Regions from separate parts of the Anaerobacillus sp. CMMVII genome, predicted to be linked through region 3. Evidence: a T-box and tRNA genes for the amino acid it is inferred to sense, from the RefSeq annotation. Region 3 holds a T-box; the other regions hold tRNA genes.

Region 1 (5,383 bases), on a different contig from region 3:
TTACTTACTTGAGTAAACACCGTTCAACCTCCCTTCCAAAAATTAGACGAATGTAACGGTGGTTTTGACCCGTTTATTTTTTTTTCTTTCTTTATCGTAACCTATGTAAATTTTCTGGTAAAAAAACAGCCTTGTTAATTTCATTCTTTAGAAACAACAGGGCTGTTTATTTGTCTTCTAGTAATTCCTCTACTTTTTCTCCTTCAAAATGCGGCAAACCTGTTTACGACTTTATCTAAAAGAAGAAATGTTGCTTAATCCAATGAGCCCTTTTCCTCAAAATGTCCCCACTGTTGAACAAAAAGTAAACAACACACTTCTGCTCGTTGAACAAAGAATTTCTTTATACTTATTTTAACATTAAATTCCAAAATTCCTACGAATATTAATAACCCCAAAACTAACAAAATAATCAGCATAACTTTTAGCGTATGAAATAAACGGGGAACATAAGTCTATGGGGTTTCACCAATAGGTATGATAAAACTGCTAATTTTAGGTTGAATTCTAATCAAACATTGACGTACCAAGACGTACCAATAAAAAACAAGCGTACAAAATCACTGATAATTTGTACGCTTGTTCTTTTTCTAATGTCATTTGTTATTTTCTCTCCCAAAACTGAACCCGTTACCATATACCTTCAGCCTCTTTATATTCCATTTAATTGTTCGGATTACAAATAAAAAAAACGTATGTTACTTTTTAAAAAGTAACATACGTTTCAACTTATGAATTGAATAATGCGGGTGAAGGGACTCGAACCCCCACGTCAAAGACACTAGATCCTAAGTCTAGCGCGTCTGCCAATTCCGCCACACCCGCATATGCAAAAAACAATGGTGAGCCATGAAGGATTCGAACCTTCGACCCTCTGATTAAAAGTCAGATGCTCTACCAACTGAGCTAATGGCTCTTAGTAAAAAAGACTACGAGTGCCGGCCAGAGGACTTGAACCCCCAACCTACTGATTACAAGTCAGTTGCTCTACCAATTGAGCTAGGCCGGCATAATAAGGTAAGTTATTTTGCTCCACTTTGTTGCGCAAAAAACTTTGGTGGAGGATGACGGGTTCGAACCGCCGACCCCCTGCTTGTAAGGCAGGTGCTCTCCCAGCTGAGCTAATCCTCCGATGTATTGATGTTATTTAAAGTAAAATGGTGACCCGTACGGGATTCGAACCCGTGTTACCGCCGTGAAAGGGCGGTGTCTTAACCGCTTGACCAACGGGCCATTTTTTTAAGTTTCCTGGCGGAGAAGGAGGGATTTGAACCCTCGCGCCGCTCACACGACCTACACCCTTAGCAGGGGCGCCTCTTCAGCCTCTTGAGTACTTCCCCAAATAAAAATGGCTCCACAGGTAGGACTCGAACCTACGACCGATCGGTTAACAGCCGATTGCTCTACCACTGAGCTACTGTGGAATATTAATAAAAGTATGGTGGGCCTAAGTGGACTCGAACCACCGACCTCACGCTTATCAGGCGTGCGCTCTAACCAGCTGAGCTATAGGCCCATACATTGATTTAATAAATACTTGTCCAAAATAATACATCTACTTAAATCTGCGAAGATGCTTATTCGACGTAGTAGATTTGGAGCGGGTGATGAGAATCGAACTCACAACATCAGCTTGGAAGGCTGAGGTTTTACCACTAAACTACACCCGCGTTATCTAAATAAAGTTAACTTAAAATTAAACGCCTTCTATCATGCCTCTTCCTCTTCAAGATTACTCATAGGAGTGTATCCGTCGAGGCAACTCGTAGCATTTTCTGAGATGTTTCGCTCGTGGCTGAGGTTTTACCACTAAACTACACCCGCATGATTAAAATAAATGGTCGGGAAGACAGGATTTGAACCTGCGACCCCCTGGTCCCAAACCAGGTGCTCTACCAAGCTGAGCCACTTCCCGAGATAAAAATTAGTTTTACTAACCAACCAAAAATGCTCCTGCGCCACTTCGTTTGCTCGTCGCAAACCTGCAGTGAAGTTTATTCGAGGTAGTTGGTTTGGTGCGCCCTGAGAGATTCGAACTCCCGACCTTTTGATTCGTAGTCAAACACTCTATCCAGCTGAGCTAAGGGCGCATATAAAATTAAAGTACCGAGGGCCGGACTTGAACCGGCACGATAGTCACCTACCGCAGGATTTTAAGTCCTGTGTGTCTGCCAATTCCACCACCCCGGCATAACAAAACGACTTATATGAGCTCTTGGAGGCGGCACCCGGATTCGAACCGGGGGATAAGGGTTTTGCAGACCCGTGCCTTACCACTTGGCTATGCCGCCAAGCACTCTATTGCTCAATATAAAATTGATAATATTGGAGCGGAAGACGAGGTTCGAACTCGCGACCCCCACCTTGGCAAGGTGGTGTTCTACCACTGAACTACTTCCGCATATAAATGGCTGGGCTATCTGGATTCGAACCAGAGAATGACGGAGTCAAAGTCCGTTGCCTTACCGCTTGGCTATAGCCCAATACTTTAAAGATAATTATGGGGCGATCGAAGGGAATCGAACCCTCGAATGCCGGAGCCACAATCCGGTGCGTTCACCACTTCGCCACGACCGCCATAATTTTATTTTTTTTGGCAGGGGCAGTAGGAATCGAACCCACACTGGAGGTTTTGGAGACCTCTGTTCTACCGTTAAACTATGCCCCTAAAGGCAGTTAATTATAAATGGTGGAGGGGGACGGATTCGAACCGCCGAACCCGGAGGGAGCGGATTTACAGTCCGCCGCGTTTAGCCACTTCGCTACCCCTCCACATATAGTTAGTATTGATATAAGTTCAAAAAAATGGCGGACCCGACCGGGATCGAACCGGCGATCTCCTGCGTGACAGGCAGGCATGTTAACCGCTACACCACGGGTCCAGGTTTATATGGAGGAGGAAGAGGGATTCGAACCCCCGCGCCGCTTTCACGACCTATCGGTTTTCAAGACCGAACTCTTCAACCACTTGAGTATTCCTCCATGTCATATAAAAAAACTAAATTGGTAGCGGCGGAGGGAGTCGAACCCCCGACCTCACGGGTATGAACCGTACGCTCTAGCCAGCTGAGCCACGCCGCCATGAAAAATAAATTTACGATTAATTAATATGGTGGAGCCTAGCGGGATCGAACCGCTGACCTCCTGCGTGCAAGGCAGGCGCTCTCCCAGCTGAGCTAAGGCCCCAAATTAATTAATAATCTAGCAACGTCCTACTCTCACAGGGGGAAACCCCCAACTACCATCGGCGCTGAAGAGCTTAACGGTCGTGTTCGGCATGGGAACGAGTGTGACCTCTTCGCTATCGCTACTAGATTATATGAAGAAAGTTCATTCCTTCAAAACTAGATAACACACATTTAAGACTTGAGTAAAATTCAATCCGTTTATTTAGAATTTGGTATTTACTGCTTCGAGTTACTCACGCAACTCAAAACTCAACAATCATAACTCTAAACTATTTATAGGATAAGTCCTCGACCGATTAGTATCTCTCAGCTCCACACGTCGCCGTGCTTCCACCCGAGACCTATCAACCTCATCATCTTTAAGGGGTCTTACTGGATTAACTCCAAGGGAAATCTCATCTCGAGGGGGGCTTCATGCTTAGATGCTTTCAGCACTTATCCCTTCCACACGTAGCTACCCAGCTATGCTCCTGGCGGAACAACTGGTACACCAGCGGTGTGTCCATCCCGGTCCTCTCGTACTAAGGACAGCTCCTCTCAAATTTCCTACGCCCGCGACGGATAGGGACCGAACTGTCTCACGACGTTCTGAACCCAGCTCGCGTACCGCTTTAATGGGCGAACAGCCCAACCCTTGGGACCTACTTCAGCCCCAGGATGCGATGAGCCGACATCGAGGTGCCAAACCTCCCCGTCGATGTGGACTCTTGGGGGAGATAAGCCTGTTATCCCCAGGGTAGCTTTTATCCGTTGAGCGATGGCCCTTCCATGCGGAACCACCGGATCACTAAGCCCGACTTTCGTCCCTGCTCGACTTGTAGGTCTCGCAGTCAAGCTCCCTTTTGCCTTTGCACTCTACGAATGATTTCCAACCATTCTGAGGGAACCTTTGGGCGCCTCCGTTACTGTTTAGGAGGCGACCGCCCCAGTCAAACTGCCCACCTGACACTGTCCCCGAACCGGATCACGGTCCTAGGTTAGAATTTCAATACAATCAGGGTAGTATCCCACCGACGCCTCCACCGAAGCTGGCGCTCCGGGTTCTCAGGCTCCTACCTATCCTGTACAAATTGTACCAAAATCCAATATCAAGCTACAGTAAAGCTCCATGGGGTCTTTCCGTCCTGTCGCGGGTAACCTGCATCTTCACAGGTAATATAATTTCACCGGGTCTCTCGTTGAGACAGTATCCAAATCGTTACACCATTCGTGCGGGTCGGAACTTACCCGACAAGGAATTTCGCTACCTTAGGACCGTTATAGTTACGGCCGCCGTTTACTGGGGCTTCAATTCAGAGCTTCTCCTTACGGATAACCCCTCCTCTTAACCTTCCAGCACCGGGCAGGTGTCAGCCCCTATACTTCGCCTTGCGGCTTCGCAGAGACCTGTGTTTTTGCTAAACAGTCGCTTGGATCTATTCACTGCGGCTCTCTCGGGCTTTAACACCCTATCAGAGCACCCCTTCTCCCGAAGTTACGGGGTCATTTTGCCGAGTTCCTTAACGAGAGTTCTCCCGAGCGTCTTAGAATTCTCTTCTCGCCTACCTGTGTCGGTTTGCGGTACGGGCACCTCTCACCTCGCTAGAGGCTTTTCTTGGCAGTGTAGGATCAGGAACTTCGCTACTTAAATTTCGCTCGCCATCACAGCTCAGCCTTCACGAGAAGCGGATTTGCCTACTTCTCAGCCTAACTGCTTGGACGCACATATCCATCAGTGCGCTTACCCTACCTTTCTGCGTCCCCCCATTGCTCAAACGGTGAGGAGGTGGTACAGGAATTTCAACCTGTTGTCCATCGCCTACGCTTTTCAGCCTCGGCTTAGGTCCCGACTTACCCTGAGCGGACGAGCCTTCCTCAGGAAACCTTGGGCTTTCGACGGAGGGGATTCTCACCCCTCTTTTCGCTACTCATACCGGCATTCTCACTTCTAAGCGCTCCACCAGTCCTTCCGGTCTGACTTCGCTGCACTTAGAACGCTCCCCTACCACTGACACCTAAGGTGTCAATCCATAGCTTCGGTGATACGTTTAGCCCCGGTACATTTTCGGCGCAGAGTCACTCGACCAGTGAGCTATTACGCACTCTTTAAATGGTGGCTGCTTCTAAGCCAACATCCTGGTTGTCTGGGCAACTCCACATCCTTCTCCACTTAACGTATACTTTGGGACCTTAGCTGATGGTCTGGGCTGTTTCCC
Region 2 (5,383 bases), on a different contig from region 3:
AAGCCCTAAGAAACGCTTCTTGAGCAATGTCTTGTGCTTCATGAACATTACCAACCATTCGATAGGAAATTTGATAAACTTTATCCTTATAGAGCTCGACTAGCTCAGCAAATGCTTGTTGGTCACCTTTTTTTACATTTTGTATTATGCGCTTTACTAATGTGTCCATACTTTTTTTACCTCCGCTTCTATGCGGTTACTCTATTTACGAACAACACTTAAATAAGTTTCAAACAAACTTAATTTTAACATGATAAAAATAAAATTCCACAATTTTGAAGAAATACGTTTTGCTTTTTTTATCCAGGGTATAAAAAATACTAGGAGGGATTGAATCATGAAGAAAAACTACAATAACGATATTATGCTGGAAGAAATCGAAATTGCACGAAAGCATATGATCAAGCTAGCATATGACTATCCCCTAAGTTCTGATGAAGTAGTTGATGCTAGCACTAGATTGGACAAGCTCTTAAACGTGTTCAATAAAATAGCGCAAGAAAAATAAAACCCTAGGTTATCCTAGGGTTTTTCATTGTAATATGTATGGTGGAGCCTAGCGGGATCGAACCGCTGACCTCCTGCGTGCAAGGCAGGCGCTCTCCCAGCTGAGCTAAGGCCCCATTTGGAGCGGGTGATGAGAATCGAACTCACAACATCAGCTTGGAAGGCTGAGGTTTTACCACTAAACTACACCCGCAGTAATTTAAAATATAATGAAATGCAATGCTCCTGCGCCACTTCGTTTGCTCGTCGCAAAGCTGCAAAGATGTTTATTCGACGTAGTTGCTTTGGAGCGGAAGACGAGGTTCGAACTCGCGACCCCCACCTTGGCAAGGTGGTGTTCTACCACTGAACTACTTCCGCATTATGGAAAGTTTTAAAACTGATGAGCCATGAAGGATTCGAACCTTCGACCCTCTGATTAAAAGTCAGATGCTCTACCAACTGAGCTAATGGCTCGAATAATAATGGCTGGGCTATCTGGATTCGAACCAGAGAATGACGGAGTCAAAGTCCGTTGCCTTACCGCTTGGCTATAGCCCAATGAAAGAATGGTGGAGGGGGACGGATTCGAACCGCCGAACCCGGAGGGAGCGGATTTACAGTCCGCCGCGTTTAGCCACTTCGCTACCCCTCCACATTGCTGTTGTTCACGAGTGCCGGCCAGAGGACTTGAACCCCCAACCTACTGATTACAAGTCAGTTGCTCTACCAATTGAGCTAGGCCGGCATATTAAAGTAAGTTATTTTGCTCCACTATGCTGCGAAGAAAATTTGGTGGAGGATGACGGGTTCGAACCGCCGACCCCCTGCTTGTAAGGCAGGTGCTCTCCCAGCTGAGCTAATCCTCCGAAGTATTAAATATATCAATAGTAAATGGTGACCCGTACGGGATTCGAACCCGTGTTACCGCCGTGAAAGGGCGGTGTCTTAACCGCTTGACCAACGGGCCATGAATATGAAAATGGAGCTTCCAACCGGATTTGAACCGACGACCCCTTCCTTACCATGGAAGTGCTCTACCTACTGAGCTATGGAAGCATGGCTCCACAGGTAGGACTCGAACCTACGACCGATCGGTTAACAGCCGATTGCTCTACCACTGAGCTACTGTGGAATGATTTAATAGTCCATTATCAATATAAGTAGATACAAGGAATTTGCTTGGCGACGTCCTACTCTCACAGGGGGAAACCCCCAACTACCATCGGCGCTGAAGAGCTTAACGATCGTGTTCGGCATGGGAACGAGTGTGACCTCTTCGCTATCGCCACCAAACTTGTATAACAACATAGACAATTGATATGATAAAACATATTTTCATCTATGTCAATACCTTTTAGTTCTTTCCGTCAAAAAAAGCAACTGACCTTAACAGGTCAACCAGCTTATTTTATAGAAAAAATCATTCCCTGAAAACTAGATAACACACATTTAAGACTTGAGTAAAATTCAATCCGTTTATTTAGAATTTGGTATTTACTGCTTCGAGCTACTCACGCAACTCAAAACTCAACACTCATCACTCTAAACTTATTTATAGGATAAGTCCTCGACCGATTAGTATCTCTCAGCTCCACACGTCGCCGTGCTTCCACCCGAGACCTATCAACCTCATCATCTTTAAGGGGTCTTACTGGATTAACTCCAAGGGAAATCTCATCTCGAGGGGGGCTTCATGCTTAGATGCTTTCAGCACTTATCCCTTCCACACGTAGCTACCCAGCTATGCTCCTGGCGGAACAACTGGTACACCAGCGGTGTGTCCATCCCGGTCCTCTCGTACTAAGGACAGCTCCTCTCAAATTTCCTACGCCCGCGACGGATAGGGACCGAACTGTCTCACGACGTTCTGAACCCAGCTCGCGTACCGCTTTAATGGGCGAACAGCCCAACCCTTGGGACCTACTTCAGCCCCAGGATGCGATGAGCCGACATCGAGGTGCCAAACCTCCCCGTCGATGTGGACTCTTGGGGGAGATAAGCCTGTTATCCCCAGGGTAGCTTTTATCCGTTGAGCGATGGCCCTTCCATGCGGAACCACCGGATCACTAAGCCCGACTTTCGTCCCTGCTCGACTTGTAGGTCTCGCAGTCAAGCTCCCTTTTGCCTTTGCACTCTACGAATGATTTCCAACCATTCTGAGGGAACCTTTGGGCGCCTCCGTTACTGTTTAGGAGGCGACCGCCCCAGTCAAACTGCCCACCTGACACTGTCCCCGAACCGGATCACGGTCCTAGGTTAGAATTTCAATACAATCAGGGTAGTATCCCACCGACGCCTCCACCGAAGCTGGCGCTCCGGGTTCTCAGGCTCCTACCTATCCTGTACAAATTGTACCAAAATCCAATATCAAGCTACAGTAAAGCTCCATGGGGTCTTTCCGTCCTGTCGCGGGTAACCTGCATCTTCACAGGTAATATAATTTCACCGGGTCTCTCGTTGAGACAGTATCCAAATCGTTACACCATTCGTGCGGGTCGGAACTTACCCGACAAGGAATTTCGCTACCTTAGGACCGTTATAGTTACGGCCGCCGTTTACTGGGGCTTCAATTCAGAGCTTCTCCTTACGGATAACCCCTCCTCTTAACCTTCCAGCACCGGGCAGGTGTCAGCCCCTATACTTCGCCTTGCGGCTTCGCAGAGACCTGTGTTTTTGCTAAACAGTCGCTTGGATCTATTCACTGCGGCTCTCTCGGGCTTTAACACCCTATCAGAGCACCCCTTCTCCCGAAGTTACGGGGTCATTTTGCCGAGTTCCTTAACGAGAGTTCTCCCGAGCGTCTTAGAATTCTCTTCTCGCCTACCTGTGTCGGTTTGCGGTACGGGCACCTCTCACCTCGCTAGAGGCTTTTCTTGGCAGTGTAGGATCAGGAACTTCGCTACTTAAATTTCGCTCGCCATCACAGCTCAGCCTTCGCGAGAAGCGGATTTGCCTACTTCTCAGCCTAACTGCTTGGACGCACATATCCATCAGTGCGCTTACCCTACCTTTCTGCGTCCCCCCATTGCTCAAACGGTGAGGAGGTGGTACAGGAATTTCAACCTGTTGTCCATCGCCTACGCTTTTCAGCCTCGGCTTAGGTCCCGACTTACCCTGAGCGGACGAGCCTTCCTCAGGAAACCTTGGGCTTTCGACGGAGGGGATTCTCACCCCTCTTTTCGCTACTCATACCGGCATTCTCACTTCTAAGCGCTCCACCAGTCCTTCCGGTCTGACTTCGCTGCACTTAGAACGCTCCCCTACCACTGCGCACCAGGTGCGCAATCCATAGCTTCGGTGATACGTTTAGCCCCGGTACATTTTCGGCGCAGAGTCACTCGACCAGTGAGCTATTACGCACTCTTTAAATGGTGGCTGCTTCTAAGCCAACATCCTGGTTGTCTGGGCAACTCCACATCCTTCTCCACTTAACGTATACTTTGGGACCTTAGCTGATGGTCTGGGCTGTTTCCCTCTTGACTACGGATCTTAGCACTCGCAGTCTGACTCCCGAGGATAAGTATTTGGCATTCGGAGTTTGACTGAATTCGGTAATCCTGTGGGGACCCCTAGTCCAATCAGTGCTCTACCTCCAATACTCTTCCCTCGAGGCTAGCCCTAAAGCTATTTCGGGGAGAACCAGCTATCTCCGAGTTCGATTGGCATTTCACCCCTACCCACACCTCATCCCCGCACTTTTCAACGTGCGTGGGTTCGGGCCTCCATTCAGTGTTACCTGAACTTCACCCTGGACATGGGTAGATCACACGGTTTCGGGTCTACGACCACGTACTCATTCGCCCTATTCAGACTCGCTTTCGCTGCGGCTCCGCCTCTTCAGCTTAACCTTGCACGTAATCGTAACTCGCCGGTTCATTCTACAAAAGGCACGCTGTCACCCGTAAATGGGCTCCAACTACTTGTAGGCACACGGTTTCAGGATCTCTTTCACTCCCCTCCCGGGGTGCTTTTCACCTTTCCCTCACGGTACTGGTTCACTATCGGTCACTAGGAAGTATTTAGCCTTGGGAGATGGTCCTCCCGGATTCCGACGGGGTTTCACGTGTCCCGCCGTACTCAGGATACACTCTGGAGGAAACGAAGTTTCGATTACAGGGCTGTTACCCTTGTTTCGCGGACCTTTCCAGATCGCTTCGTCTACTTCGTTTCTTTGTAACTCCGTGTAGAGTGTCCTACAACCCCAAGGGGCAAGCCCCTTGGTTTGGGCTGTTTCCGTTTCGCTCGCCGCTACTCAGGAAATCGATAATTTCTTTCTCTTCCTCTGGGTACTTAGATGTTTCAGTTCCCCAGGTCTGCCTCCTCATAGCCTATGTATTCAGCTATGGGTACCATCCCATTACGGATGGTGGGTTCCCCCATTCGGAAATCCCCGGATCAAAGCTTACTTACAGCTCCCCGAGGCATATCGTTGTTCGTCACGTCCTTCTTCGGCTCCTAGTGCCAAGGCATCCACCGTGCGCCCTTTCTAACTTAACCTAAATTTTTCGCAATAAGCGGCGAATATCTTCGTCGCCTTCATTCCTCAATCATCCTCATGTACGGTTTATGTACACTCCGGTGATTGACTCAATCGGCTCCTCGATCTTCTTGCTTCTTTCGAAAAATTACCTGTTAAAAGGATTTTACGTCGAATTGAATTCTTGACTACTCAAGTTTACTCAAAAGCTTTTACAAACTTTCCGGTAAAACTTAAATGTGTTAGTTGTTATCTAGTTTTCAAGGAACAAAGCAACTGACCTCAATCACATCGTGTGATGCTTTATTGATTAGCTTCATGCAGCTTTGCGACGAGGATACGACGCAAGGAGTACCGCAGGAGCACAATAATGAATATTGAGCAGTTAACTATTTAATTGAGAGATCATTCTCTCAA
Region 3 (5,383 bases):
TGTGATATCAACAACGACACCTGTAATTTTGACGACCTCTTTACTACCACTTGCGAAAATTGGTGTGCCAGACATCAGTAACCAACACGTTTCTCCACTCGTATTCACATACCGTAATTCGATTTGAGCAGATTTACCTAAAATAATCTCTTTCAGAAACTCCTCCCCTTTTGTAACATCATCAGGGTGAAGTATACTTGTCCAAAATGAATATTCATTATAAAACTGTTGAACAGTATATCCAGTCAGTCTCTCAATTCCTTTTGATACGTAAATTCGTTGATTTACGATGTCATTTGACCAAATCGTGGCATCTACACTATCAAAGATTTGTTGAAGGTCATCTTTCTTTTTTTGCAAATCTTCTTTATTAATTAAAAGTTCCTTATAGTAAAATTTCGCCTTATCGTATTGGCGACCAAAATTCCAAGCAATCACGATGGCAATTATAGCAATAGTGAGACTAACAATAAATTTAGCAGTCCCGTCATCCTTAATTGTATGTTGCAATAGCCAAATACAGATAATTAATATGGGGATCGTTGCACTAATTCTTCCAGTAAAATTCATACTTCCTCCAGATATTCTTAAATAGAATGGCAAACCAAAATACTTTACATTTAATATTCACGTCAAAATCTTTTTCATTCAACTCGCTATTCTAAAGGAATTTCACTTAACTTTTTATATAATTTTAATTACATTAAAATTGTCACTAAATTTTCAATGAAAACATTGTTAAGAAATGGTAACATTTAAATAGTTCTAGTAAAAGAGGTGAAAGCAGTGGTTCATCATTCCAACGCTCATTTTGAAACTGACAAGAATACGAAGCTTACTATTGTCGATATACTAAAACAAAAAGAACAACTCTATGATTCTCTATTTAACTATAATATAGATGGTATACTTGTTCTTGATTTAAAAGGAAATGTGATTGATGCAAACCCCGCCATTGAAAAAATTACAGGTTATACTGTAAAAGAACTTTTGGATATAGAATTAATCTCGAGTGTTGCTATTGAGGATATTGAACGAAAGATTTATCATTGCCAAAAAGCATGTCATGGTGAACCACAAGAATACGAGCTTTCTATTTTTAATAAAATAGGAAAACAACTTAAATTAGTGGTGAAAATGATTCCGATTATGAGTCAAAATGAAATTGTCGGTCTATTTGAGATCATCAAAGATGTTACCGAAGCCAAACAAATGGAAATGATGATGCATCGCTCAGACAAACTTTCAGTAATTGGAGAATTGGCCGCTGGAGTTGCTCATGAAATTAGAAATCCATTAACAACCTTGAAAGGGTTTCTAGACTTACTAAGTCCTGAAATAAATAGTAAATATGCTAGCCTGATGCAATCCGAATTAGAAAGAATTAATACAATCGTAAACGAGTTTCTATTGTTGGCAAAGCCAAAAGTTGTCAATTTTAAGATGAATAGAATTTCTGAAATCATAAGTAATGTCATTTTTATGTTAGAACCACAATCTCATTTGAGTAATATTCAGGTCATACCTACCTTCAATGATCATGGGTTACTTGTCAATAGCGACGAGAACCAACTCAAGCAGGTATTTATAAATATTATCAAGAATGCAATGGAAGCGATGCCGAATGGTGGTAACATCTACATAAATGTGAACAATAAAAATAACCAATTAAGAATCCAGGTTCAAGACGAAGGCTGCGGTATTCCTAAGGAAAAACTCTCGAAATTAGGCGATCCCTTCTATACAACAAAACTGACGGAACAGGCTTAGGTTATTGGTTACTAATCAAATAATCGATACCCATAACGGCCAGATTTTTTTCACTAGCGAAGTAAATAAAGGCACTTTAGTTGAAATCCTGTTACCGCTAGGCTAAGGCTGTTATCTTTTATTTTAAGTAGCTCTAGTAACGACAAATATACATATAACGAACGGCAAAAAAGCTTGTTAAGATTACTAGTGCTTAACAAGCTTTTTTGTTTCTTTTGTCATTCATTTGTTCTTATTAACTTAACAAATTTACGTTTCCCCCACCTGAATGATGGTCTCATTAGTAATGTCTATATTTAAATTAAGATCACTCACTTTACTACCATTGACCTTAACTCCTCCATTTTGAATCATTTTTCTCGCTTCCGTTTTAGATTTTTGTAAATCTAAATTCACTAGTAAATCAATGATCGTTATTTCTTGATCACCTTTCCACTCTACTGTCGGAATATCCTCAGGAAGCGCTCCTTTTTGAAACACCGCTTTAAATGTTTCTTCAGCTTTATGAGCTAGCTCTTCTCCATGATAAATTCTAACAATTGTTTTTGCGAGTTTCATTTTCGCATCTCGTGGATGGAGTTCACCCTCGTTGAGTTTTGTTCTGATCTGATTTTTTTCAGACAAAGGTAAGTCAGTGACTAAATCAAAATATTTCGTAATTAGTTCATCAGGGATCGACATCGTTTTACCATACATTTGATTGGATCCTCTGATACACCAATATAATTGTTCTTCGATTTTGACATTTTTTCGACTCCATCAAGACCTTCGATTAAAGGTAAGAGGATAACAATTTGCTTTTCTTTCCCATAATGCTCCTGGAGATGTCTCCCCATTAACACATTGAAATGCTGATCTGTTCCGCCGAGTTCTACATCACTCTCTAGTTCGACAGAGTCATATCCTTGCATTAAAGGGTAGAAAAATTCATGGAATGAGATCGGCTTTCCAGTCGATAATCGCTCTGAAAAATCGTTTCTCTCAAGCAATCGTGCCACAGTAATGCTTGCTGAAAGGTTAATGATCTCCTCAAGTTGAAGTTTCGCTAGCCATTTCGAGTTGTAATGAAGTTCAACCTTCTCCATATCCAAAACCTTACTAAACTGTTCAAAATATGTTTGGGCATTATGTTTCACTTCTTCATCCGTCAATTGTTTTCTTGCGACAGACTTTCCTGTTGGATCACCAATTTTACCAGTGAAATCACCAATTAGTAGTTGAATTGTATGACCATTCTCCTGAAACTGTTTCAGTTATTTAAAACAACGGTATGCCCTAAGTGAACATCTGGTGCAGATGGGTCTAAGCCTAGCTTAATTCGAAGTGGTCTTTTTTCCACGATAGATCTCGCTATTTTGTTTTTTAACTCATGCTCTGGAATAATCTCGTGCACACCACTTTTATAAATCATAAATTGTCTTTCTACTTCTAAGATTTGTTCCTCTGAAAGTTGCTTAATAAAATCTGACATTTCATTCTCTCCTTTTATTCAAATGCTGTTTCTATCTACTTTTAAAGCTTTTGGGACGAAGCCAAGCGAATGCTAGGCACCAACATTTTGCGAAAATATTTCTTAACGTAAAAAAACCACGCCCCTAAAAAAGGGACGTGGTTAACGCGGTACCACCCTAATTGAAGATTTCTCTTCCTCTTAATAAAATAACGGTTCAGCCGTTCTTTGCTACATTTATGTTCACAAAGAAAGTTCAAGGAGGTAATTCACGTTTACCTTTGTACTGATTTGCACCAACCATCAGCTCTCTGAAACAGTGAGATAAAAGCTACTCATTCCTATCAAAACTTATTTAGTATTCATATTTTTATTTATTATAGCCAAATCATTTTATTAATGCAAGGACAATTTCTACTCCCTATTTTGGGATTTACACAACATAATTGCCAGTAGGTTAAATATATTTCCCATTTCAACGCAAGCTAAGTAATGAATAAAATCACGATTACTTGTCATTCTAAAGGTTGTATATTAAACTTTTAAATCGAGATGTTTATCCGATTTAACAACGTTTTCAATAAGGAGGTACAACATTTTGTCGAGAGAAAAAGCCCTTTTGCTTTCTTCCTGGGGAGTTTTAGGTTTCCTGCTAATAATATTAGTACCTAAAAACAAAATACGAAACGCACAGGTGGTATTTTTATTTACTCAAATCATAACTTGGCTCCTCGGGCTAACAGTTGTTGAAAAAAACTTAATTAGATACCCACGGCGTTTTTTTAAGAAAGCTAATAAATCAAGTTTCACTTTTGAATATTTTGTATTTCCTTCAATAACCGTGTTTTTCAATCTTTTTTTCCCGGAAAAAAATAAGCTAATATTAAAACTTTTCTATTATTTTTGTTATATTTCGGTCCTAACCGGACTAGAGTTTATTGCGGTAAAATACACAAAGACCATAAAATACATTCACTGGAAATGGTATTGGAGTAGCGTAAGTATGGGTTTTGTATTTGTCCTTTCAAGGATTTATTATAAGTGGTTTTTTAAAAACATCTAAGTGCTGCAGCTACGTTTAATTTTCTTGAGTTCCCTTAGAATAAAAGTCTCACTCTCTACTGTTTACTTTTTCTGATTTATAAATTTTTTATTTTTCTTGAAAATCTCTTCCAAAAGATTGTTGCTATAAGCTTTTAGGTAGTAACCAAGCGAATGCTTGGTTCTTCCCGCTTAGCGTGAAGTTTTTGGGAATCAATAAGCCCTTGGGACCAATTTATTTGTCCCAAGGGCTTATTGATTCCCAAAAGACAACCTAAAAGCAACAGAGTTACGAAAACAGCTTTTTAAACATGTTTATCCTCGTTTATAATCCTACACTGTTATGATAGTAAGAGTTACTCTCCCGTTTTTGAATGCAGAAAAAAATAGGGACAATATTCGATTTTATTATTAGCCCTGAGTTATAATGAACAAAATCATTTATCAGACATAAGGAGTTAACTAATGGAAAAACCTCAAAAAGAAAGTCTAAAACCATTTATCTCACTAATTCTCTCTACAAAAATTCCAAAACTAGCACTAACTCTGGGGTTAATCGGTAGTTTAATGACAACTCTAGTCGGTCTTACCATACCTTTATTAACGCGGGAAATGGTCGATGGTTTTTCTGTCGACTCTTTAAGCGTTGCCCTCATTGTCACGATTGGTGTTGTATTTATTGTTAAAGCAATCATTGATGGATTATCTACTTTTTCACTTGCTTACGTCGGCCAGAAAATTGTTGCTACACTACGACAAATGATGTTTTTTAAATTAATTCGGCTTCCAGTCAGCTATTATGATAAAAAGACTAGTGGCGAGTCGGTTAGTCGCGTGGTTAACGATACAAGCATTGTTAAAGATTTAATTTCACAGCATTTCCCTAATTTTATTACCGGAATTATCTCGATTATCGGTGCAGTTATCATCCTTTTTATCATGGACTGGAAAATGACTCTGTTAATGTTAATTTCAGTACCGATTACTATAGCAATTATGATGCCTCTTGGACGAAGAATGGCAAAAATATCACGTGGTTTACAGGATGAAACAGCAATATTTACTGGGAAAGTCCAACAAACTTTAAGTGAAATCCGCTTAATGAAAGCTTCTAATGCGGAA

The links. The T-box of region 3 lies ahead of tyrS (tyrosine--tRNA ligase). A T-box ahead of a tRNA ligase gene usually reads a tRNA of that ligase, here a tRNA-Tyr.
Region 1: it encodes a tRNA-Tyr, which carries the amino acid that the T-box ahead of tyrS (tyrosine--tRNA ligase) is inferred to sense. The anticodon was not compared.
Region 2: it encodes a tRNA-Tyr, which carries the amino acid that the T-box ahead of tyrS (tyrosine--tRNA ligase) is inferred to sense. The anticodon was not compared.

The regions. Positions count from the first base shown of each region.
Region 1 covers NZ_JACEHK010000019.1:14,211-19,593, reverse strand. Annotated here, with positions in the region: gene H1D32_RS24445 (sigma-70 family RNA polymerase sigma factor) at 1-20, opposite strand, end outside; tRNA gene H1D32_RS24440 (tRNA-Leu) at 745-825, opposite strand; tRNA gene H1D32_RS24435 (tRNA-Lys) at 841-916, opposite strand; tRNA gene H1D32_RS24430 (tRNA-Thr) at 937-1,009, opposite strand; tRNA gene H1D32_RS24425 (tRNA-Val) at 1,056-1,131, opposite strand; tRNA gene H1D32_RS24420 (tRNA-Glu) at 1,159-1,233, opposite strand; tRNA gene H1D32_RS24415 (tRNA-Ser) at 1,250-1,340, opposite strand; tRNA gene H1D32_RS24410 (tRNA-Asn) at 1,350-1,424, opposite strand; tRNA gene H1D32_RS24405 (tRNA-Ile) at 1,440-1,516, opposite strand; tRNA gene H1D32_RS24400 (tRNA-Gly) at 1,597-1,670, opposite strand; tRNA gene H1D32_RS24395 (tRNA-Pro) at 1,839-1,915, opposite strand; tRNA gene H1D32_RS24390 (tRNA-Arg) at 2,014-2,090, opposite strand; tRNA gene H1D32_RS24385 (tRNA-Leu) at 2,105-2,190, opposite strand; tRNA gene H1D32_RS24380 (tRNA-Cys) at 2,217-2,291, opposite strand; tRNA gene H1D32_RS24375 (tRNA-Gly) at 2,327-2,401, opposite strand; tRNA gene H1D32_RS24370 (tRNA-Gln) at 2,409-2,483, opposite strand; tRNA gene H1D32_RS24365 (tRNA-His) at 2,502-2,577, opposite strand; tRNA gene H1D32_RS24360 (tRNA-Trp) at 2,595-2,668, opposite strand; tRNA gene H1D32_RS24355 (tRNA-Tyr) at 2,688-2,772, opposite strand; tRNA gene H1D32_RS24350 (tRNA-Asp) at 2,807-2,882, opposite strand; tRNA gene H1D32_RS24345 (tRNA-Ser) at 2,892-2,982, opposite strand; tRNA gene H1D32_RS24340 (tRNA-Met) at 3,005-3,081, opposite strand; tRNA gene H1D32_RS24335 (tRNA-Ala) at 3,111-3,186, opposite strand; rRNA gene rrf (5S ribosomal RNA) at 3,200-3,315, opposite strand; rRNA gene H1D32_RS24325 (23S ribosomal RNA) at 3,465-5,383, opposite strand, start outside.
Region 2 covers NZ_JACEHK010000001.1:200,460-205,842, reverse strand. Annotated here, with positions in the region: gene sigW (RNA polymerase sigma factor SigW) at 1-169, opposite strand, end outside; gene H1D32_RS01165 (aspartyl-phosphate phosphatase Spo0E family protein) at 338-508, shown strand; tRNA gene H1D32_RS01160 (tRNA-Ala) at 548-623, opposite strand; tRNA gene H1D32_RS01155 (tRNA-Gly) at 627-700, opposite strand; tRNA gene H1D32_RS01150 (tRNA-Gly) at 793-867, opposite strand; tRNA gene H1D32_RS01145 (tRNA-Lys) at 891-963, opposite strand; tRNA gene H1D32_RS01140 (tRNA-Gln) at 973-1,047, opposite strand; tRNA gene H1D32_RS01135 (tRNA-Tyr) at 1,057-1,141, opposite strand; tRNA gene H1D32_RS01130 (tRNA-Thr) at 1,162-1,234, opposite strand; tRNA gene H1D32_RS01125 (tRNA-Val) at 1,280-1,355, opposite strand; tRNA gene H1D32_RS01120 (tRNA-Glu) at 1,382-1,456, opposite strand; tRNA gene H1D32_RS01115 (tRNA-Thr) at 1,470-1,545, opposite strand; tRNA gene H1D32_RS01110 (tRNA-Asn) at 1,547-1,621, opposite strand; rRNA gene rrf (5S ribosomal RNA) at 1,667-1,782, opposite strand; rRNA gene H1D32_RS01100 (23S ribosomal RNA) at 2,045-4,986, opposite strand.
Region 3 covers NZ_JACEHK010000004.1:11,649-17,031, reverse strand. Annotated here, with positions in the region: gene H1D32_RS08545 (PAS domain-containing protein) at 1-570, opposite strand, end outside; gene H1D32_RS08540 (PAS domain S-box protein) at 787-1,770, shown strand; partial or broken gene tyrS (tyrosine--tRNA ligase) at 1,989-3,241, opposite strand; T-box leader at 3,370-3,577, opposite strand; gene H1D32_RS08530 (CBO0543 family protein) at 3,819-4,283, shown strand; gene H1D32_RS08525 (ABC transporter ATP-binding protein) at 4,727-5,383, shown strand, end outside.